One region of the Bacillus sp. PK6-16 genome, then DNA from elsewhere that is predicted to be linked to it. Evidence: predicted binding sites of a transcription regulator. Region 1 holds the regulator's gene; the other holds the start of a gene.
The links. The regulator Rex, encoded in region 1, represses fermentation and respiration genes when NADH is low (regulators of the CRP and FNR family bind a similar motif). The targets are predictions, from matches to a motif close to TTGTGAAATATTTCACAA.

Region 1 (11,588 bases):
CTATTACAAGATGAAAGTACTAGCAATTGATACTTCAAATTACGTAATGGGTGTATCCCTTATTGAGGAAGGAAACGTAATTGGGGAAATCATTACAAATTTAGCAAAAAACCATTCTGTACGTCTTATGCCAGCTGTAGAGAAACTGTTAAAAGAGTGTGGCGTAAAACCGAAGGAATTAACTAAAATCGTTGTAGCTGCTGGACCTGGATCCTATACAGGTGTTCGCATAGGCGTGACAGCGGCGAAAACATTAGCTTGGTCACTTCAAATACCAATTGTCGGTGTATCAAGTTTAGAGGTAGTAGCTGCAAACGGTGCTAACTTTAACGGGTTAATTTGTCCTTTATTTGATGGAAGACGTGGGCAAATTTATACTGGGTTATATACATATGAAGGAGAGCAGTTAACTTCAATAGAAGAAGACCGAATTATTCTTATTGTAGACTGGTTGCAAATGTTAAAAGATAAAGGACAGCCTGTTTTATTTATCGGTAACGATGTTAAATTGCATAAAGAAACAATTATAGAACATTTAGGTGATCAAGCTGTATTCGCTCCATTTACTAAAAATAACCCAAGACCAAGTGAGCTAGCATTCTTAGGATTACAAAAAGAAGAACAAGATGTGCATACGTTTGTTCCAAGCTATCTTCGTTTAGCTGAAGCTGAAACAAAGTGGTTAGAAAGTCAAAACAAGTAGGAGCTTGCAGAAGATGGATATGATATTTAGAAAGATGGAGCTTGATGATATTGCTCAAATTGTAGCTATTGAAGAAGCGTCTTTTTCAACTCCTTGGACTGCAGATGCCTTTCACCGTGAATTAACGATGAATGAACATGCACATTATATTGTGTTAGAAAAAGATGGTCGTGTAGTCGGGTATTGTGGATTGTGGATAATTATTGATGAATCACATATAACAAATATAGCTATTTTGCCAGAATACCGAGGTCAAAAGTTAGGAGATGCCCTATTGAAAGCAGTTATTTCTGAAGCGAAAGAACTAGGGGTAAAAACAATGACACTTGAAGTACGTGTATCAAATGAAGTAGCAAAGCAGTTATACAGAAAATACGGATTTCAAAATGGTGGGATTCGTAAACGATACTATGCAGACAATCAGGAAGATGGTCTCGTAATGTGGGTGAATATATAATGGAAAAAAATACGATTATACTTGGTATTGAAACAAGTTGTGATGAAACAGCAGTAGCAGTTGTTAAAAATGGAACGGAAATTATTGCGAATGTCGTTGCATCACAAATTGAAAGTCATAAACGTTTTGGCGGCGTTGTACCAGAGATTGCATCACGTCATCATGTAGAAGAAATTACAGTTGTGTTAGAAGAAGCTTTAAAGGAAGCAAACATCACATTTGATGATATTGATGCAATTGCTGTAACAGAAGGTCCTGGTTTAGTAGGAGCACTTCTAATTGGAGTAAATGCAGCGAAGGCAGTAGCGTTTGCACATGATATTCCGTTAGTCGGTGTTCATCATATTGCTGGTCATATTTATGCGAACCGTTTAGTAAAAGAAGTTCAATTCCCGTTATTATCACTTGTTGTATCTGGTGGGCATACAGAACTTGTTTATATGAAAGAACATGGTTCATTCGAAGTAATTGGTGAAACACGAGACGATGCAGCTGGAGAAGCATATGATAAAGTAGCTCGTACGTTATCTATGCCATATCCAGGTGGTCCTCATATTGATCGCCTTGCACATGAAGGAGAACCGACAATTGATTTGCCTCGTGCATGGCTAGAACCGGATTCGTATGATTTTAGCTTTAGTGGATTGAAATCAGCAGTTATCAACACTGTGCATAACGCAAAACAGCGCGGTATAGAAATTGCACCAGAAGATTTAGCGGCAAGTTTCCAAGAAAGTGTAATAGATGTACTTGTAACGAAAGCAGCTCGTGCAGCAGAAGCTTATAATGTAAAGCAATTACTTCTTGCTGGTGGAGTAGCTGCTAATAAAGGGCTTCGTGCGCGATTAGAAGAGGAATTTGCACAAAAAGAAAACATTGAATTAATTATTCCGCCGCTATCTTTATGCACAGATAATGCAGCGATGATTGCAGCGGCAGGGACAATTGCTTATGAACAAGGTAAGCGTGCAACATTAGCCTTAAATGCAAATCCAGGATTAGATATTGAAGCATAGTTATACACATAATTAACCACAGGTTGTGGATAAAACCCATATTATCTGTTGATAATGTGGGTTTTATTGTGTATATAAAATGTTGATAACTTTTTTGTTGGTTGTGGATAATGTGGAAAAGTTATTTTAATGTTTATTTTATAAAGGTGGATATGTGTATAAACTTGTGGATAAATAGGATGATGTCAGACCTTTGAGTTTGTTCTTTTTCGGGAAATAAAAAGTAAGAAGATATCCCCGAAAAACATTTTGAAACATCCCCCTATTATAGAAGATGCTAATATTGTCAATCTTTGTCGTTAAATCGATATTTCGTGTCGAATTGTTAATATATATAGGGTTACAATAGATATATTTGAAAAATCGTTGGTATATTCTAAGTTACGATTGATATACTCAAAAAATTGTTTCTGTATTAAAAGAAAAAAAGATGTCGCATAGTCAAAAATCCTGACTTATGAGACATCTTCCTTATTTAAATATGCTTATACATGCAGCTCTTCCCATTCTGCCATACAAGTTTCAAGTTGTTCTTGTAGCGTTTGCTTTTTCATTGTAATTTCACTAGCTTTTTCATAATCTGCATATATTTCTGGTAAGCAAAGTTGATCTTCTAACGTAGCAATTTCTTCTTCTAATTCCACTATACTTTGTTCTAGCTCTTCAATTTTTCTAGTGCGTTGACGCTCTAGTTTTTTACGCTCTTTTTCTTCTAAATAATTTAATTTCTCTTGTGCAACCACCTTTTGAACAGGAACGTCACTTTCTTGCTGTTCAAGTTCTGCACGTTCAATCATTTCATTTTTCTTTTCAACGTAGTAATCGTAATCCCCTAAATATTCCTGTGCACCTTCTGTTGATAACTCAACCACAGTCGTTGTTACACGGTTAATAAAGTAGCGGTCATGTGAGACGAATAGAAGAGTCCCTGGGTAATCAATTAAAGCATTCTCCAAAATCTCTTTACTATTTAAATCGAGGTGGTTCGTAGGCTCATCTAGAATTAACAAATTTGACTTTTGCATCATAAGTTTTGCAAGAGCTAATCGAGCTTTTTGTCCACCACTAAGGGAAGATACTGGTTTCAGTACATCATCTCCTGTGAATAAAAAATTCCCAAGTATAGTACGGATTTCTTTTTCCGGTTGCAGTGGATATTCATCCCATAGTTCATTTAAAACCCGTTTAGAAGATGTTAAGTTTGCTTGTTCTTGATCATAATAACCAACAGATACATTTGATCCGAAAGAAACATCACCATTTAATAGTGGTAACTTATTCACAATGGATTTTAACAATGTGGATTTCCCAATTCCGTTTGGACCAACTAAAGCAACACTATCTCCGCGAGTTAAGCGCATAGTTACATGTTCAATTATAGGGTTTTCATCATAGCCGATGGTTGCATCATTTACTTGTAAAACATCATTTCCACTTTGTTTTTCAATATCGAAGTGGAATGATGCTGACTTAGAATCCCCTAATGGTCTCGTTAATAATTCCATTCTGTCTAGTTGTTTACGGCGACTTTGAGCACGTTTCGTTGTAGAAGCGCGAGCTATATTCTTTTGAACGAAGTCCTCAAGTTTTGCGATTTCATCTTGTTGTTTTTCGTAACGTTTCATTTCTTGCTCATATAATGCTGATTTTAAGTCTAAATATTTACTGTAGTTACCAACAAATCGTCTGCTTTCTTTATTCGAAATTTCATATACTTGTGTAACGAGTTTGTCTAAGAAATAACGGTCATGTGAGACGATTAATATTGCGCCAGGATAACCTTGCAAATATTGCTCAAGCCATGTTAATGTTTCGATGTCTAAATGGTTTGTAGGCTCGTCCAAAATAAGTAAGTCTGGTTTTGTTAATAATAATTTCCCGAGAGCTAATCTTGTTTTTTGCCCGCCGCTTAAAGTAGAGATCGTCGTCTGGTGCGTTTCAACTGGGAAGCCAAGGCCGCTTAAAATGGAGCGAATATCCGCTTCATATTGATATCCACCTTGATCTTTATAATTGAGTTGTAATTGGTCATAATCAGCTAACAATCTTTCATATGTAGCTTCGTTTGAAAAGTTTTCTTCTTTTCCCATTTCTTGCTCAAGCCTTCGGAGTTTTGTCTCCATTTGCTGTAAATGGGTAAAGACGGTTAGCATTTCATCCCAAATTGTTAAAGACGTTTCTAGTCCAGTATTTTGAGCTAAATATCCGATTGAGACATCTTTCGGTTTTATAATTTCGCCACCATCATGAGATAATTCACCAGCGATAATTTTTAATAATGTAGATTTTCCTGCTCCATTCCTTCCAACTAATGCGATACGATCTTTTGTTTGTACTTCCAATTTTATGTTTGCAAGAATCGTTTCTGCACCGTATAATTTCGAAAGCGCGTTTACTTGTAATAAAATCAATGTTTTCACCTCAAATAATTTCTTAACTTTGCCATGTTTATATTTCTCAATCATACTAAAAATAGTGTATAGTTTAAAATAAAGAGAGAATACTTCTTCTCTTTATTATACAAGGAATTTAATGAGTGCTAAACTTCTGTATTTGATTAAAGTATATGAATAAAGATAGGAAGAGAGGAGAGGTCATATGGATCAGCAAAAGATTCCACAAGCCACTGCTAAAAGATTGCCTCTATACTATCGATTTATCCAAAACTTATCTCTTTCTGGTAAGCAGCGTGTTTCATCGGCCGAATTGAGTGAGGCAGTAAAAGTAGATTCCGCAACAATACGAAGAGATTTTTCGTATTTTGGAGCGTTAGGGAAAAAGGGATATGGATATAACGTAAATTATTTATTATCATTTTTCCGCGAAACACTTGATCAAGATGATATAACACGTGTAGCACTTATTGGAGTAGGTAATTTAGGGACCGCTTTCTTACATTATAATTTCACGAAAAACAATAATACAAAAATTGAAATGGCATTTGATGTTAGTGAAGAGAAAGTTGGAACAGAAATCGGGGGCATTCCTGTATATCATTTAGATGAATTAGAAGAGAGATTATCAAATGATATACAAGTGGCAATATTAACAGTACCGGCTACAGTAGCGCAAGCTGTAGCAGATAGATTAGCTGAAACAAGCGTGCACGGTATTTTGAATTTCACACCAGCGCGATTAAACGTATCAGAGAATATTAGAATTCATCATATTGACTTAGCTGTAGAGTTACAAACATTAGTTTACTTTTTGAAAAACTATCCACAATAAAACGCAGAGGAAGCGACCTCTGCGTTTTATTATTGTTTCTTCTTTGTGAATTTAACTAATATAAGGCGAAGTGCCAAATTAAAATCAATTGTTGCCATAACTGCAAATAGTATTGTCCACATATTCCAGATTGTATCTGTCACGTTCGTAATGGCGAAGCGTGTAAAGATACATCCAAGAAGGAAGTATAGTGCAGCCATGAACAATGGTGAGTTTCTCATACAAAAAATCCTCCGATAAAGCCTTGCATTTTTTCAGCTTCTTTAATCATTTCTTGAATTTGTTCATTGCTCATAAAAATTTGCCCAATAGCGACTAATGTATTCATCGCAACATGAGCTGCAATCGGAACGATAATACGTTTCGTCTTCACATATAAGAAGGCGAATACGAGCCCCATAGCAGTGTATACCAATAAGTGAGTAAAATCAAAATGAATTGCTGCGAATACAAGCGAACTAATGATAGCTGCGATAAAGAAGTTAAACTTCTTATAAAGCGTGCCGAATAGAATTTTTCTAAATACGATTTCTTCTAAGATAGGTCCAATTATAGATACAACAATAAGGAACCAAGGTATCGTTCTTGCGATGTCCATCAGTCTGTCTGTATTCTCAGATTCACGTGGAACCCCAAATACATACATTTCAATCATACCTGCAATGGATTGTGAGATGATTGCTAAGAAGAACCCGATAAAAATCCATCCAATAGTAGCTGGAACAGAAGAGCGCATTGGATCTAAATGCCTGTCACGAATATCTGTTCTAAGTAACCAAAGCACGATACATAATGCAATAAAGAAGCTAATGATTGCCCAGTGTCCCGTTATGATTTGTCCTTTTTCTTCAATGGTAAATCCTCTATTATCATAGAGTCCTGTTTTTAGGAGAAGTGGTAATCCAACAACGCCAGATAACTGCATTAAAATGTATGTAACGATAATCCACCAGTATTGTTTCTTCAAATGGTTTAACCATCCTTTCTAACTCTAGTGTATGAGATGAGGTAGGATAACATGTAAATATGTTATCTACGATATAAACTTTCATCCGAATTATGATTTTTTTTTAATACATATTTGAAATTGAAGTAAGAGACAGGAAAAAGTTGTGCGTTTAGCGAAAACAACTTAGGGTGTCTTTCATATTGTAACATACGAGTAGGGGAAACAACGATTCATATAGTAAAGGCAGTATTCTATATAGAAAGTTTATATAGTAATTTGCGAAAAAATTATGATTTTTTTACTTGCAAAAGAAATTGAGATTATTTATTATTATAAGTGTGTTAGCACTCGGATGACTTGAGTGCTAATAAATAAAATTTACATAACAAAATGAGGAGGTTATTGTTCATGCTAAAGCCATTAGGTGATCGCGTTGTAATTGAGCTTGTTCAAGCAGAAGAAAAAACAGCAAGTGGTATCGTATTACCAGATACCGCAAAAGAAAAACCACAAGAGGGTAAAGTTGTTGCAGTAGGTACTGGTCGAGTGCTTGAAAATGGTGAGCGTGTTGCTTTAGAGGTAGCAGCAGGTGATCTTATCATCTTCTCAAAATATGCAGGTACTGAAGTGAAATATGAAGGTACAGACTACTTGATTTTACGTGAAAGTGACATTTTAGCAGTTATCGGTTAATTATATAAATCTTAAAAAATCCAAGGGGGTCAATTATTATGGCAAAAGATATTAAATTTAGTGAAGAAGCACGTCGTTCGATGCTTCGCGGTGTCGACACTCTTGCAAACGCAGTAAAAGTTACGCTTGGACCAAAAGGTCGTAACGTTGTACTTGAGAAAAAATTTGGTTCACCACTTATTACAAATGATGGTGTAACAATCGCAAAAGAAATCGAATTAGAAGATGCATTCGAAAACATGGGTGCGAAATTAGTAGCAGAAGTTGCTAGCAAAACAAATGACGTAGCTGGTGACGGAACAACAACTGCAACTGTATTAGCGCAAGCTATGATTCGTGAAGGTCTTAAAAACGTAACAGCTGGTGCGAACCCAATGGGTCTTCGTAAAGGTATCGAAAAAGCTGTTACTGCTGCAATTGAAGAATTAAAAACGATTTCTAAACCAATCGAAGGCAAATCTTCTATCGCACAAGTAGCTGCTATTTCTGCAGCTGACGAAGAAGTAGGTCAATTAATCGCTGAAGCAATGGAGCGCGTTGGTAACGACGGCGTTATTACTTTAGAAGAGTCTAAAGGATTCACAACAGAATTAGACGTAGTAGAAGGTATGCAATTTGATCGTGGATATGCATCTCCTTACATGATTACTGATTCTGACAAAATGGAAGCAGTTCTTGATAACCCATACATCTTAATCACTGACAAAAAGATTTCTAACATTCAAGAAATCTTACCAGTATTAGAGCAAGTGGTACAACAAGGTAAACCACTTCTTATCATTGCTGAAGATGTTGAAGGCGAAGCTTTAGCTACATTAGTAGTGAACAAACTTCGTGGTACATTCAACGTAGTAGCTGTTAAAGCTCCTGGATTTGGTGACCGTCGTAAAGCAATGCTAGAAGATATCGCAATCTTAACAGGTGGCGAAGTAATCACTGAAGAATTAGGTCGTGACTTAAAATCTGCTACAGTTGAATCTTTAGGACGCGCTGGTAAAGTTGTTGTTACAAAAGAAAACACAACTGTAGTTGAAGGTGTAGGAAGCACAGAACAAATCGAAGCTCGCATCGGTCAAATCCGTGCGCAATTAGAAGAAACAACTTCTGAATTCGATCGTGAAAAATTACAAGAGCGTCTTGCTAAACTAGCAGGTGGCGTAGCAGTAATTAAAGTAGGTGCAGCAACTGAAACTGAGTTAAAAGAGCGCAAACTTCGCATTGAAGATGCACTTAACTCAACTCGTGCAGCAGTAGAAGAAGGTATCGTTGCAGGTGGTGGTACTTCACTTATGAACGTATACACAAAAGTAGCTTCTATCGTAGCTGAAGGCGACGAAGCAACAGGTATCAACATCGTACTTCGCGCACTAGAAGAGCCAGTTCGTCAAATCGCAATCAACGCTGGTCTAGAAGGATCTGTAGTTGTAGAGCGTCTAAAAGGCGAAAAAGTAGGCGTTGGTTTCAACGCAGCTACTGGCGAATGGGTTAACATGCTTGAGTCTGGTATCGTAGATCCAGCTAAAGTAACTCGTTCTGCACTTCAAAACGCAGCATCTGTTGCAGCTATGTTCTTAACAACTGAAGCTGTAGTTGCTGACAAGCCAGAACCAAATGCACCAGCAATGCCTGACATGGGCGGCATGGGCATGGGCGGTATGGGCGGAATGATGTAATTCCGTTTGTCCTAAAAAACATCCATTTCTATATAGAAATGGATGTTTTTTTATGTTTTTTAGAAAAGGAAATGAATTTCTGTAGAATTTTGTCGCTTTCTCTCTTGACCATATTGATACTTCATTGTTAGAATCTAGGAAGATAATATAAAACGATCCTTCATATATCCTCAATGATATGGTTTGAGAGTCTCTACCGGGTTACCGTAAACAACCTGACTATGAAGGCAGTGTGTCTTATATTTATAAAGAGCGGAGACTATCTTTCTTTATAAAGCCAGACCCCTGCCTTTTCTTTGTTATGAGACTAGAGGCGGAGGACTGGCTTTTTTTATTATATTGGTAATGCTTTTCGCCAAATTGGTGAAAATATTTATATACGAGAACTAACGTTGGGGTGATTATTTTGAAGAAACAACACGATACAATTATCGTTTTAGATTTTGGAAGTCAATACAATCAGTTAATAGCACGTCGAATTCGTGAGTTCGGTGTATACAGTGAACTTCATCCACATACAATTACTGCAGAAGAAATTAAAGCAATGAATCCAAAAGGGATTATTTTCTCTGGTGGACCAAATAGTGTATACGGTGAAGGTGCATTACATTGTGATGAAAAAATCTTTGAACTAGGTTTACCAATCTTCGGTATTTGTTACGGTATGCAGCTTATGACGCAACACTTCGGTGGTAAAGTAGAGCGTGCAAATCACCGTGAGTACGGAAAAGCTGTTCTTAAAGTAGAGAACGAATCAAAATTATATGCGAACCTTCCAGAAGAGCAAGTTGTATGGATGAGTCATGGTGACTTAGTAACTGGTTTACCTGAAGGATTCGTAGTAGACGCAACAAGTGAGTCTTGCCCAATTGCTGGTATGAGCAATGAAGCGAAAAACTTATACGGTGTACAATTCCACCCAGAAGTACGTCACTCTGAGCACGGTAACGATTTAATTAAAAACTTCGTATTCGGCGTATGTGGTTGTTCTGAAGGATGGAACATGGAGAACTTTATCGAAGTAGAATTAGAAAAGATCCGTGAAACTGTTGGAGACAAAAAAGTACTATGCGCACTTAGCGGTGGTGTAGACTCTTCTGTTGTAGCAGTATTAATCCATAAAGCAATCGGCGACCAATTAACATGTATTTTCGTTGATCACGGTTTACTTCGTAAAGGCGAAGCGGAAGGCGTTATGAAAACATTTAGTGAAGGCTTCCATATGAACGTTATTAAAGTGGATGCAAAAGACCGCTTCATGGACAAGTTAAAAGGTGTAGAAGATCCAGAACAAAAACGTAAAATTATCGGTAACGAATTCATTTACGTATTCGATGATGAAGCGTCAAAATTACAAGGTATGGACTTCCTAGCGCAAGGTACACTTTACACAGATATCGTTGAGAGTGGTACAGCAACTGCACAAACAATTAAATCTCACCATAACGTTGGTGGACTTCCAGAAGACATGCAGTTCAAATTAATTGAGCCTTTAAATACGTTATTTAAAGATGAAGTACGTGTATTAGGATCTGAACTAGGAATTCCTGATGAAATCGTATGGCGTCAACCATTCCCAGGACCGGGTCTTGGTATTCGTGTATTAGGTGAAATCACAGAAGAGAAATTAGAAATCGTTCGTGAATCTGATGCGATTTTACGTGAAGAAATTATTAAAGCGGGCTTAGATCGTGAAATTTGGCAATACTTCACTGCGCTTCCTGGTATGCGTAGCGTAGGTGTTATGGGTGACGAGCGTACTTACGATTACACAGTAGGTATCCGCGCGGTAACATCTATCGACGGTATGACAGCTGACTGGGCACGTATCCCTTGGGACGTATTAGAGAAAATCTCTGTACGTATCGTAAACGAAGTAAAACACGTTAACCGTATCGTGTATGATGTAACGAGTAAGCCACCAGCAACTATTGAGTGGGAATAGTATTTATAAAAAGGTCCATCTATTGCTTATGCATAGATGGATCTTTTTTATTTTGGTATTAATACGAACGAAAATATAAAATTTTATAAAATTGTTCGTTTTTAAATTGACAAAACTACTTCGTCGAGTTAATATGATTATGTAATTCAAACGAAAAGTGAATATTATGCCGTCGTATAATATCGGGGATATGGCCCGAAAGTTTCTACCTAGCTACCGTAAATGGCTTGACTACGAGGCGTTTGTATAAAGATGAGGGGAAACTTGTCTTTGTTTATAGAACGCTTCCATGTATATATGCAATGGAAGCCTTTTTATTTCTCGGGATAAAAGAGGGCTAGGGTGAAATACGGCGAGTAATCATATAACGGGGGAAACGTAAGATGAAACGCTATTTTCAGTTTGATGAGCTCGGTACGAATTATAAGACTGAGTTCATAGCAGGGTTAACGACATTTCTATCTATGGCTTACGTACTATTTGTCAATCCTGCTACGCTGTCGCTTGGAAATGTTAAAGGGTTACCAGCAGGTACAGGGATGGATCCAGGTGCAGTATTCGTTGCTACGGCATTAGCGGCAGCGATCGGTTCGTTAATTATGGGTATTTTCGCGAAGTATCCAATTGCTTTAGCGCCAGGTATGGGAATTAACGCGTTCTTTGCTTATACAGCAGTGTTAACGATGGGTATTCCATGGCAAACAGCAATTGCCGGAACATTAATGTCAGGTATTATCTTTATTATTCTTACTGCTTCAGGTATTCGTGAAAAAATCATCAATGCAATTCCATCGGAGTTAAAGTTTGCAGTAGCAGCAGGTATCGGATTGTTCATTGCATTCCTTGGATTCCAAAATGCAGGAATTATCGTGAAAAATGATGCTGTTCTTGTTGGGTTGGGGGACTTAACAAAGGGCACAACGT
Region 2 (11,588 bases), 1.1 Mb from region 1:
ACCGATGTAAAAAGCGCATCTATAAATGTCCATTTCACACCAGGCTTCGTAACAAACGGTAAACTAAGCAATATCACCGATACAACTACTGCTAACAAATAAAACAAAACGATGAGTTGTACAGGACGTAATTTTTGTAAAAACTTTTTTATATCTCTCATTCCATCACTTCGCTACCTTTTTTCTATCGATTAAATAAAGAAAAATCTTTACTTTCTTTATTTGTAAGTAACTGCTCAAATAATTTGGCAAAGACCATTCCATATACAGTTCCATTACCTCCATACGGCAATGCGTAAAACAAATTATGTATCTTTTCGTCTTCTTTTAAAATGGGGAGACCATCATGAGTACCACCAAATGCAGCTGCCCAATAGTAGTCTGCCTGTATATTTTTATACTGCGGGAACATCTCTTTTACAATATTAATAAGGATATCACGCTTATGCAATAATTTCGTATCACCAATTGTTTGAATTTGCAGCGCTTCATCTAATCCGCCTACAATAATGCGGTTTCGATACGTTCGAAAATATAAGTAGGGCCGTGCCGTTTCCCAAATTAACGATCGCTCATGCCAGCCTTCAAACTGATTTATTTCATTTGTTACAATTGCATAAGAGGTGTCTACTGTTGTATTTTTTCTTTCTTTCTTTCTTTCTTTCTTTCTTTCTTTCCAAAAAGCGCTTCATAACCTGTCGCCATAATAATATTCTTTGCTACAATTTGATTTCCTGTTTTCGTGTAACAAATTAAATCATTTTTGCGTTTCTTTATATGTATTGCCTCTGTATGTTCATATATATTAGCTCCCATTTGATTTGCTTTATGCAAAAGACTGTGCGCTAATAAATACGGATTCACCTCGGCATCACCGTGTGTATATAATGCCGCTTGTTTTATGAAAGGATAACGTTTCTTAATATCAGATTCTGTAAAATACTCAACAGGAAATCCATAATTCTGTAACGTATTGTACTCCTCTTGTAAAAATGAAACATCCTCACTTTTACTTGCATAATATAAACTACTTCTCGGAATAAAATAGGGATCAATATCGAGAGTAGGTACCACTTTCTCCATTGTCCGTAACGCTTCGTAACACAGTTTATATGCTCGTACCCCTTTTTCTTCACCAAATATATGGATAAGTGAGGTTAACGATTTATCATGAAGAAACTGTAATACACCTACATTTGCAAATGTACTACCACATGCAATTTCTCTTTTTTCAATAAGCATTACACTCATACCTATTTTCGCTAAAGAATACGCTATATGGGCACCTGCTTCGCCACTTCCGACTACAAGCACATCACATATCATATCATTTCCTAACGGTGGATAACAAGGTACTGAAACTCCTGTATTCCAAAACAACTTACCTGTCATAAGTTTCATAATTATACTCCTAAAATATAAATTTCTCCTTTCTATGTTTTGTTATTTTTCATAAAAAAATCCAACTAACATAGGCTAGTTGGATTTTTTATTTTTAATTAGAACGCTCTTCAAGCCAATTTCCAATCGTCGGATATGTTTGTTTTACAGCTGTTCCACCGTAAACGATAGACATATGCCCTGTCGGTAAACATACATATTGTTTATCTGTGCTAGAAATATGGTCTAGTAATGCTTCTACTTGACATGGCAAAGCGATATGATCACGTTTCCCGGAAATATTTAAGACATTCGCCTTAATATTTGCAAGATCTACCTTTTGTCCGCGAATAACGAGTTCACCCTTAACCAATTTATTATTTTGATAAAAATCACGAATCCACTGTCTGTATGATTCACCTGGGAACGGAATACCATCACCAACCCACTTTTGAACCAATCTCCAGCTTTCGACGAAGCGTTCATTCTCTGAACGATCTACTAGAGCAACATATGGACCAACAAAGTTCGTAATTGGCTTTAACATTTTGTTTCCGAAATCAATCATTTCTGGCGGAATATTTCCAAATGTATCAACCGCTTTATCTAAATTGAAGTATTTCTCATCTAATAAAGGACCATACAATCCTGTTTCAGAGAAATCAAAAGGACTTGTCATGAAAATTAAATTACGAATTGGCATGTGCGGATGAAGCGCTGCATAAATAGAAGTTAGCGTTCCACCCATGCAATAACCAAGTAAAGAAATCTCGTCCGATTTTGCAGTTCGCATTACTTTTTTTACTGCTTTTGCAATATAATCAAACACGAAATCATCAAATTTCAAATGACTATCTTCTAAACCAAATGTGCCCCAATCAAGCATATATACATCAAAACCACGATCCACTAGATATTCCACTAAACTATTTCCAGGAGTTAAATCCATAATATATGGTTTATTAATAAGAGCATATATTAACAGAATTGGAACTCTTTGTGTTTTTTCTTGTTTTGGAATGTAGCGATAAAGCTTCGTCTTATTCTTCGTCCAAATAACCTCTTTCGGCGTTAATCCGACTTGCGGCTCTGGTTCACGTAATAAAATTTCACTCGCCCTTTTCACTCGGCGGTATGCTTTTCGGTACTCTTCTGGGTATAGCTCTAATTGCTTTTCCCATTCTGTTGCGAATGTAGTCATTTTTCTATCTCCTTTTTGGTCGATTTCCTTCTTAAAAAAAAGAAGTGCATTCCTGCTATGGATATGCACTTTTTTCTTACTTCATTACATATATAATCCGCCGTTAATGTTTAATTGTTGACCTGTGATATACGCACCGTCACGGCATAGGTATACTACACCTTTTGCAATTTCATCAGCTTGACCAAAACGTTTTTTCGGGATTTTTGCAACGATTTTTTGACGTACTTCTTCTGGTACTTCTGCTACCATTTCAGTATCAATAAATCCTGGGCAAATAGCATTTACAGTGACATTTGTTTTTGCAAGTTCTAACGCTAATGATTTTGTAAATCCTAACATCCCCGCTTTTGCTGCTGAGTAGTTTGTTTGGCCAAATCCACCTGCTTGACCAATAATAGAAGAAATGCTAATAATTCTTCCTTCTTCTGCTTCCGTTATGTATGGAAGAACCGCACTTGTCGTATTAAATACGCTGCTTAAATTCACGTCAATTACGCGCTCCCAATCTTCACGATTTAACTTTTTGAATGTACGGTCTCTTGTAATACCAGCATTATTAACAAGAATATCAACTTTACCAAAATGATTCACAGCTTCTTCTACAAGTCGGTTTGCATCTTCTACTTTAGAAACATCCGCTTGCACTGCATAAACGTCATGTCCGTCTTTTACTAATTCATTTACTAAATTTTCAGCTGCTTCTTTACTGCTATTATAGTTAATAACTACTTTCGCTCCCTCTTGTGCTAATGCTACTGTAATTGCTTTTCCAATTCCTTTTGCTCCACCTGTTACGATTGCTACTTTTCCATTTAATTGAACCATTTCTTTTCCCCCTTAAATGAATTTGTGAACGATTGTTATGAATCATTTTGGTACTCATACTATAGAGTCCATATATAATTATGTTTCGCTGTTTATACGTGAAAAGAGATTCTCCCTCTCTCTTTTATCTGTTATAAACAAGCGCTTTTATCATTTTTTATTTTCTGGTTTATTCGCAGGCTTTACCTCTTCTTTTACAGGTACTTGTAGTTTAGCTAGTACTGCATTTTGCTTTTCTAGCAATTCTAAAATTTGATCTACTTTTGTTTCAAGCGTACGAATATCTTGTTTTACTTTCGTCACATCACGCTTTAATGTAGGAGCTTGCCCTAAAGAATCTACTTTCTCCTCTAGAAACTCCTCAATGTTATCTACTTTATTTTCTAAGTTAATAACAAGCGTAGCCACTCTTGCGATATCCTCTTTCGTCGGCACATTTACTTGTTCTAAATAGTTTTTTGTCGTATCATTTAATGCTTTTTGATAAAACAAATTCAAATCTAGAACGCTGCCCATCCAAGCAGAATATTCTTCTGTTTTAATTGTTTCATTGAGCGCTTTTCCCCAAAATGTTTCGGTTTGTTCATAAGCATTTTTCCATGCTTGTAGTGGATCGAATTTTTGATCAATCACTTTACCTACACTCCTTTTTTCGTTTTTGAAACAATTCAACCTATTCACTATTTTCTAATATTCTGAATAAAACTTCAAGTCTATATTTTATTTTTTTCTATTTTCTAACAAATGTGTTGACTTTAAAAACAGATAGGTGTAAATTGCACTTATAAGCAAAAAATTCCATCTAACTGATTCATGAGGTGATGCACAATCATGCTACAAAATGAACCAGAACAACGCGAAAGTTTGGAGAGCAACCAAGCGAAACAACCAAACTCCATGCCAAAAAACTTCTTAGTTCCCTTCTTACTTCTCTGTCTAAAAGACTGGAGTCTTCATGGTTACAAACTTATTCAAATGCTAATGGATATCGGCTTTTCTTCTGTTGACCAAGGTAATGTTTATAGAACACTACGCAAACTAGAAAAAGAAAACCTTATTTCTTCTACTTGGGATACAAGCGATGGAGGGCCAGCAAAAAGAATTTATTCTTTAACTGAATATGGAGAGCAATATTTAACAACATGTGCGACTTCTTTTGAACATTATCAAAATATGTTGCGAACGTTTTTCACGTTATACACCAATGCATTCTTTCCATTTTCTACTTCTCCAGAAAAGGATGAAACGGATTCTTCATCTTCACCTGGTGGTACAGCAGAGTAATCTGCGTTCACAATATGCAAAAAAACATTTGGGGGTCAAACAATGGAAACTAAACCATACGAATTAGTCGATGCATTTTGGAAAAACTGGTCTCAATCACTTTCCCTTTTCTCTTCAGCTGGGAAGCAATTAGAGCAACTTACTTTAGAAACATTAAAACAACAACAAGACGCTTTGCATAAATTAACATCAGGAGTAGATGAACTAGAAAAAGAACTACAACAACTCACTGCTCAGTTCAATAACCAATATACAGATTACGTGAAACAATTAACTGGAAACTCCTTAAATGATCAAATTAACGAGTGGCAGGACAAATGGAAGGAACTTTCTGCTCATATGCATCAGCTTACTGTTTCTCCTACAAAAACATCATTGTCAATTCTTACCCAAACAAGCGGCCAATTTGAAGAAACAACAAAACAATTTATTGAGCAACAACAATTACAACGTGAAGAGGCTCAAAAACAGTTAGAGGGTTTTTTGGAAGAGTTCAAGTCAAAACAGTTGGAACTCGCAAAAAAGTTCGAGGAAAACTCAAAAAATCTATTTACTTCCATCAAGTAAGAAAAATGTGGGAGCTAACCGCAGCACAAACAAAACTCTTTCTTCCTCCTACTACATCAAGATGGCTAACATTTTTCGATATGGAAAAGAAGGAGGACAAAATGAATCCATTTCAAGAAGCACAAACTGTTCCGGAGCTTCGCTATGATGAGATTCAAGTCGGTGATCAAGCATCCCTTACAAAAACAATTACAGATGAAGATGTTATCAATTTTGCAAAATTGACTGGGGATGTGAATCCTATTCACATTTTAGATTCTTTTGCAAAAACGACAATGTTTAAAGAACGTATTGCTCACGGTATGCTCGTTTCGAGTTTTATTTCTACCATCCTTGGAACGAAACTCCCAGGCAAAAATACGATTTATTTATCTCAAAATGTTTCATTCCGTGCCCCTGTCAAAATCGGTGATACACTTCGCGTTGTGGCAGAGGTTATTAAGAAGCGTGATGATAAAAAAATCATTACGCTACAAACAAACATATATAATCAATCAGATGATATTGTCGTGGAAGGAACAGCGACAATACTAAAAAAAGAGTAGCAAATTTGCTACTCTTTTTTCTATCCAAGAACTTCTAATCGCACCGATTACTTCCGCGTATGAGTACGTCGTTTCCACATAAAATAACGTTACCAGTTTAGATAAGAACTTAGCTGAACTGGACTACTCATAAGGATGTGTATCAACATGGTAAAAACAAACAAATTATTAGTTCCAGGTGCAGAACAAGCACTTGAACAATTTAAATATGAAATTGCACAAGAATTTGGTGTAAGCTTAGGATCTAATACAGCATCTCGTTCTAACGGTTCAGTTGGCGGTGAAGTAACAAAACGCCTTGTTGCTTTAGCTCAACAACAATTACGTGGATAATAATATAACATATGGCTTAGAGGCAGATATTCTCTGCCTCTTTCTATTTTCAACATACATAATGGTGCTTTTTCACATACTAATCAAAACGAAAGGAGCGATCTGTAAAATGAAACGGATTAATATTAGCATGAGCCCTCCCCGCGTTCTTACTTTGTCTTTTCTTGTATTATCAGTTGTCGGCACATGTTTATTAAAACTACCCATTGCTACGACAACGTCCATTTCATGGCTCGATGCCTTATTTACAACCGTTTCCGCTTGTACTGTTACTGGGCTTGGTGTTGTAGATACTGGAAAAGTATTTACTTTGTTTGGACAATGTGTCATTTTAACGCTTATACAAGTTGGCGGGCTTGGCATTATGAGCTTTGCTGTCTTAATTGCGATTATGCTCGGAAGAAAAATCGGTCTTCAAAATCGAATTTTACTGCAACAAGCATTAAATCAAACGAATATCGGCGGCATCATCCGTCTTGCCAAAGCATTATTTTTATTCTCTTTTACAGTCGAATGTATCGCTACTATAATTCTTTCTTTTGAATGGGTACCAAAATATGGGGTTATGAAAGGGATCTATTATAGTTTTTTCCATTCAATCTCAGCCTTTAACAATGCTGGCTTTTCTGTGTGGAGCGATAATTTAATGTCCCATTCTCATAGCATTCTTGTCAATCTCGTCATTTCCTCTCTCATCATTTTAGGTGGAATTGGTTTTACAGTAATCGTAGACATAAAAAGAAAGAAAAACTTTAAAAACCTTACACTACATTCAAAACTTATGCTCTCTTCTACTCTAATCGTCAACATTATTGCTACCCTTTTTATTTTTATATTCGAGTTCCATAACTCCCTTTCTATGAGAGGTTTTACCCCATTTGAAGAAGGATTGGCCTCTTATTTTCAAGCAATTTCAACGCGAACTGCCGGGTTTAATACTGTTGATATTTCTACATTGTCAAAACCTTCTCTCCTATTAATGATGCTCCTTATGTTTATTGGTGCTGGTAGCGCTTCAACTGGTGGTGGGATTAAGTTAACAACATTTTTAATCATATTTTTTGGCGTATTTAAATTTTTACAACAACAAGAGGATATTGTCGTATTTAAAAAATCCATTAAAGATACTCTCATTGTCAAATCATTAACCATTACTATTATTTCAATTTCATTTATCTTTTTTGCTATTTTAATTTTGAGTATTACTGAGCGAGTTCCTCTATTGATGAGTGCTTTCGAAGTATTTTCAGCATTTGGGACTGTTGGCCTCAGTATGAATTTAACACCCCACTTAACTATAATCGGAAAAGCTATTATTATCTTTATGATGTTTTTCGGGAAAATGGGTCCTTTAACATTGGCTTTTTCATTTGCTCGTAAAAAGAACCTGAAAATAAAATATCCGAATGAAGATATTTTAACAGGTTGACAACCGTATAAATTATCCATATAATGAGAATACAATAACATATCTCCAAAGGGGAGTAGCGTCCAAGAATATTTCTTGGAAACAAAGTCGTCATTACGTAGAACTTAGTTCTTCCGGCTTTGTTGGCATTTTTTATTACATATGTCTAGCAAGACCTTTGCCTATTAACGGCAGAGGTCTTTTTTGCATTCACTTCCAGATTCTTCCAAAGTTAATAGGCAGGAGTATGGGGAAACTAAATAGTGGGGAAATTCTTCACTTATTTAGAACTTATAGAAATGAGAGGAGAATGTACATGGATGTATCATTATTATTGGAGTATGGTTGGGTATTACTCATCCTAATTGCACTTGAAGGGATTTTAGCAGCTGATAACGCTCTTGTTCTTGCAATTATGGTAAAACATTTACCAGAAGAAAAACGAAAGAAAGCACTATTTTATGGATTAGCGGGGGCATTTGTTTTCCGATTTGGATCGTTATTTATGATTTCGTTCTTAGTCGATGTATGGCAAGTGCAAGCAATCGGTGCCATCTACCTTATGTTTATCGCTGGTAATCACTTATTTAAAACATATGTTAAAAAGAACACAGATGAAGAAACAGAAGAAAAAGAAGCAAAGAAAAAACAAGAGAACTTTTGGTGGACTGTATTTAAAGTTGAGGTTGCTGATATCGCCTTCGCAGTTGATTCAATTTTAGCTGCTGTTGCACTAGCAATGACTTTACCAAAAACAGGATTAGGTACAATTGGTAGTCTTGATACTGGACAATTCGCTGTTATCTTTGTAGGTGGACTTATCGGATTAATCATTATGCGATTTGCAGCAACTGCTTTCGTACAAATCTTAAAACGTAAACCAGGACTTGAAACCGCAGCATTCTTAATTGTAGGTTGGGTTGGTGTGAAGCTAGCAGTTTATACATTAGCACACCCTGCATTAAATGTAATTCCACATTCATTCCCAGAATCCACTCCGTGGAAGCTTACATTCTGGATTGTATTAGTCGGAATCGCAGTTGGTGGTTGGTTCTTCTCAAAAGAAGTAGAAGTAAAAGTAGAAAAGAATTTAGACGAAAAAGCGCTGTAATTACAGCGCTTTTTCTTTTTCTTTCTTCCTCCCAATGTCCAGAAAAAATTCCATTATACTACCTTTTGTAAACGCTTTCTTAATGTATGTATGTCCTTTTTGTGAAACATTGCACAAACTTATTGAAAGTGAGAACAATTCCATGTACTTTATTTATATAAGGAGTATTTATAGAAGATTTACTAAAGGAGCGTATTACTCATGCTAGAACAAGGACTAGATTATGTTGTCAAACTGGCTAAAAGCAAAAAGAAAATACTAGATACAAACCCAATGCAATATTTCATTCGTGCTGCACTTGCGGGTATTTATATCGGTTTTATTATTGTACTATGTTTTAAATTAGGTAACTTTTTTCACATTGCAGATTCACCAGCAACTTATTTAGCTGCTTCTATGTTTTTCGGGATTGCTCTCGTACTTATTATATATGGCGGTGCTGAATTGTTTACTGGGAACACAATGTACTTTACTGTAGCAACTTTAAGAAAAGAAACAACGATTTCTGATACACTACGTAACTGGGTTGCTTGTTATGCAGGTAACTTAGCCGGCGCGTTATTCTTTGCCTTACTATTTTACGCAACTGGAATTTTTGAAGCAATTGATCACGGTCACTTAATGAGTAAAGTCGTTGAAGGAAAGATGAACACACCTACAATGCAGTTATTCTTTAAAGCCATTTTATGTAACTGGCTCGTATGTCTTGCTTGTTTCTTACCTTCTCAGGTTAAAGGTGACACAGCAAAAATAATAGTCATGATGCTACTTGTTTTCACATTCTTCTTATCTGGTTACGAACATAGTATTGCAAACTTATCACTCTTTGCTTTATCTTTAGTTTCACCGCATCCTGAGACAATTTCTTTTTCAGGTGCTATTCATAACTTAATTCCTGTTACAATCGGTAACATTATTGGCGGATCAGTATTTGTCGGTATGGTATACCACTACTTAACAAAGAAAACACCTGAAGTTCAACAGGAAGAAACTGAAATCGCAGCAGCTCAACAAGAAGAGATTATTCCTTTACAAGCACATATGAAACATTAAAAACTCCAAAGTTTTACTTTGGAGTTTTTAGCTTCCCACGTATTTAACAACAAGGTGAGGATTAATTTCTCCTTCTTCTTTTCCCTTATCCATTCTCTGTTTCATCTTGTGCATACCGATGACATCATTCGTATGAAGGTGAATTTCATTCACATATAATCCCTCTGTACAAAAAGCTTCTACAAAATCTAGTCCATTTTTTGCTCTCCACCCCATATTAAAATCAAGGGAAAGAATATTCACATCATAATTCCGAACCATTTGCAAGGCACATTCTACCGTAGTTGCGGACACATACCCGAACGGGCAACTTCTTTGATCATCCATATATACGTTCATTTTTGACTCCCTCTCTAATTTGAATATGCGGCCAATACATAACACATTGCCCCAAGACTAATAAAAGGACCAAATGGAATTGGCTTTCCTACTTCTATACGTTTTAATACGATACCAATCCCGAAAAAACAAAGACTAAAACAAGATGCTAAAAATAAAACGATAAAAACTCCCTTCACTCCTACTATAAAACCAAGTAACGAAAGTAGTTTTATATCTCCTCCGCCAAGCCCTTCTGGATATATCTTTTGCATGCAATATAACAAAAGGAATATAACACCACTACCAACTATACTATCTGTCCAAGTAACTAATTGTACAAAAATACTTTCGAGAATGAGTAAAACGGCAAACGAAATTAAAATACAATCAGGAATTAACATATATAAGTAATCTGTAACTGAAATAATAAGAAGTAGCGAAAAAAGGGATAAAATGATAATAAGTTCTCGTTCTATTCCAATCATATACACGGTAAGAAGAAATATACTTCCTGTTATACATTCAAATGCTACATATATAATTGGAATTTTCCTCTTACAATTCGTACAACAGCCTCTTTGTATATAAAATGAAATGATGGGGATTAGTTCTTTTGGCCTTAGCACATATTTGCAATAATAACAATGTGAACGCGGGGTAATAATAGACGCACCTAATGGAACCCTCACCGCAACTAACATAAAAAAAGAACCAAACACCATCCCTGCTAACAGTGCATATAAATAAGTGAACATCCCTTCCTCTCCTTTCCAAAAAAACATAGCAAAAAAAGGAGAGAACTTCTACTTCATATTATCCTTTATTCTACTAAAAAAGCAGGCCATTTTCCGGCCTGCTTTCCCCTCTTTTATACGATGAAATATACTGCTTTTAATGGTCCATGTACTCCGACAACAAGATTCATCTCAATGTCAGCCGAGTTACTTGGCCCTGTAATAAAGTTAATACAAGATGCCGCTGTCTCCCCATTTTCTACGCGTGAGTTCATATCCTGAACTGCTTGTGTAATACGAGGCACAAGTGTTTCACGTGGAATAATAGCAAAATATACAGTCGGTAAAAAGTGTAAAGAACGTCCCTGCCCTTTATGACTTTGTACAACAATTGTACCAGATTCGGCTAATGTATAATCACTAAATGCAATACCAATATTCGCTTTTTCAGCTAAACGCATATTTTCGTCTTTTCTCTCTGGATCCCATACGTTTACTTCAACGTCTCGCTTTGGAAGTTCTTCTTTAAATAAAGATGTTAAACCATATGCATCAAAACGATCATCTGCTGATAATAAAATAGGTCCCCCGCCGTTTTCCATGATTACTTTTTGAAGGTCTTCACCTAAACGGTCATTTGTCGTTTCTACTACAGTTGTATGAATGTTTGTACATTGCTTTTTAAACACTTCTAGTAATTCTTCTTGTGAATAATCTTTTAACGTTTCTATATTCACATTACTTTTCCATACTGGACGCTCTACACCTTCTGTTTTACGTGCGCGCCCAAGTTCTTTTGCAATGTTATCTAGAAAGGCATCAC

Region 2: a site for Rex is predicted at 8,757-8,774, ahead of M1D66_RS20330 (formate/nitrite transporter family protein). Genes of this name have one in related genera too.

Annotation. Positions count from the first base shown of each region.
Region 1 covers NZ_CP096511.1:5,039,524-5,051,111, reverse strand. The annotation lists gene tsaE (tRNA (adenosine(37)-N6)-threonylcarbamoyltransferase complex ATPase subunit type 1 TsaE) at 1-30, shown strand, start outside; gene tsaB (tRNA (adenosine(37)-N6)-threonylcarbamoyltransferase complex dimerization subunit type 1 TsaB) at 11-703, shown strand; gene rimI (ribosomal protein S18-alanine N-acetyltransferase) at 717-1,160, shown strand; gene tsaD (tRNA (adenosine(37)-N6)-threonylcarbamoyltransferase complex transferase subunit TsaD) at 1,160-2,176, shown strand; gene M1D66_RS25795 (ABC-F family ATP-binding cassette domain-containing protein) at 2,662-4,587, opposite strand; gene M1D66_RS25790 (redox-sensing transcriptional repressor Rex) at 4,775-5,404, shown strand; gene M1D66_RS25785 (YdiK family protein) at 5,434-5,625, opposite strand; gene M1D66_RS25780 (CPBP family intramembrane glutamic endopeptidase) at 5,622-6,371, opposite strand; gene groES (co-chaperone GroES) at 6,762-7,046, shown strand; gene groL (chaperonin GroEL) at 7,085-8,719, shown strand; purine riboswitch at 8,860-8,961, shown strand; gene guaA (glutamine-hydrolyzing GMP synthase) at 9,126-10,664, shown strand; purine riboswitch at 10,817-10,918, shown strand; gene M1D66_RS25760 (NCS2 family permease) at 11,048-11,588, shown strand, end outside.
Region 2 covers NZ_CP096511.1:3,958,553-3,970,140, forward strand. The annotation lists gene M1D66_RS20275 (TrkH family potassium uptake protein) at 1-161, opposite strand, end outside; partial or broken gene M1D66_RS20280 (NAD(P)/FAD-dependent oxidoreductase) at 185-1,401, opposite strand; gene phaC (class III poly(R)-hydroxyalkanoic acid synthase subunit PhaC) at 1,496-2,581, opposite strand; gene M1D66_RS20290 (acetoacetyl-CoA reductase) at 2,666-3,409, opposite strand; gene phaR (polyhydroxyalkanoic acid synthase subunit PhaR) at 3,560-4,042, opposite strand; gene phaQ (poly-beta-hydroxybutyrate-responsive repressor) at 4,241-4,693, shown strand; gene phaP (polyhydroxyalkanoic acid inclusion protein PhaP) at 4,736-5,260, shown strand; gene M1D66_RS20310 (MaoC family dehydratase) at 5,362-5,805, shown strand; gene M1D66_RS20315 (alpha/beta-type small acid-soluble spore protein) at 5,953-6,138, shown strand; gene M1D66_RS20320 (TrkH family potassium uptake protein) at 6,248-7,567, shown strand; yybP-ykoY riboswitch at 7,606-7,772, shown strand; gene M1D66_RS20325 (TerC family protein) at 7,863-8,657, shown strand; gene M1D66_RS20330 (formate/nitrite transporter family protein) at 8,859-9,710, shown strand; gene M1D66_RS20335 (cyclic-phosphate processing receiver domain-containing protein) at 9,738-10,049, opposite strand; gene M1D66_RS20340 (prepilin peptidase) at 10,064-10,786, opposite strand; gene M1D66_RS20345 (LutC/YkgG family protein) at 10,900-11,588, opposite strand, start outside.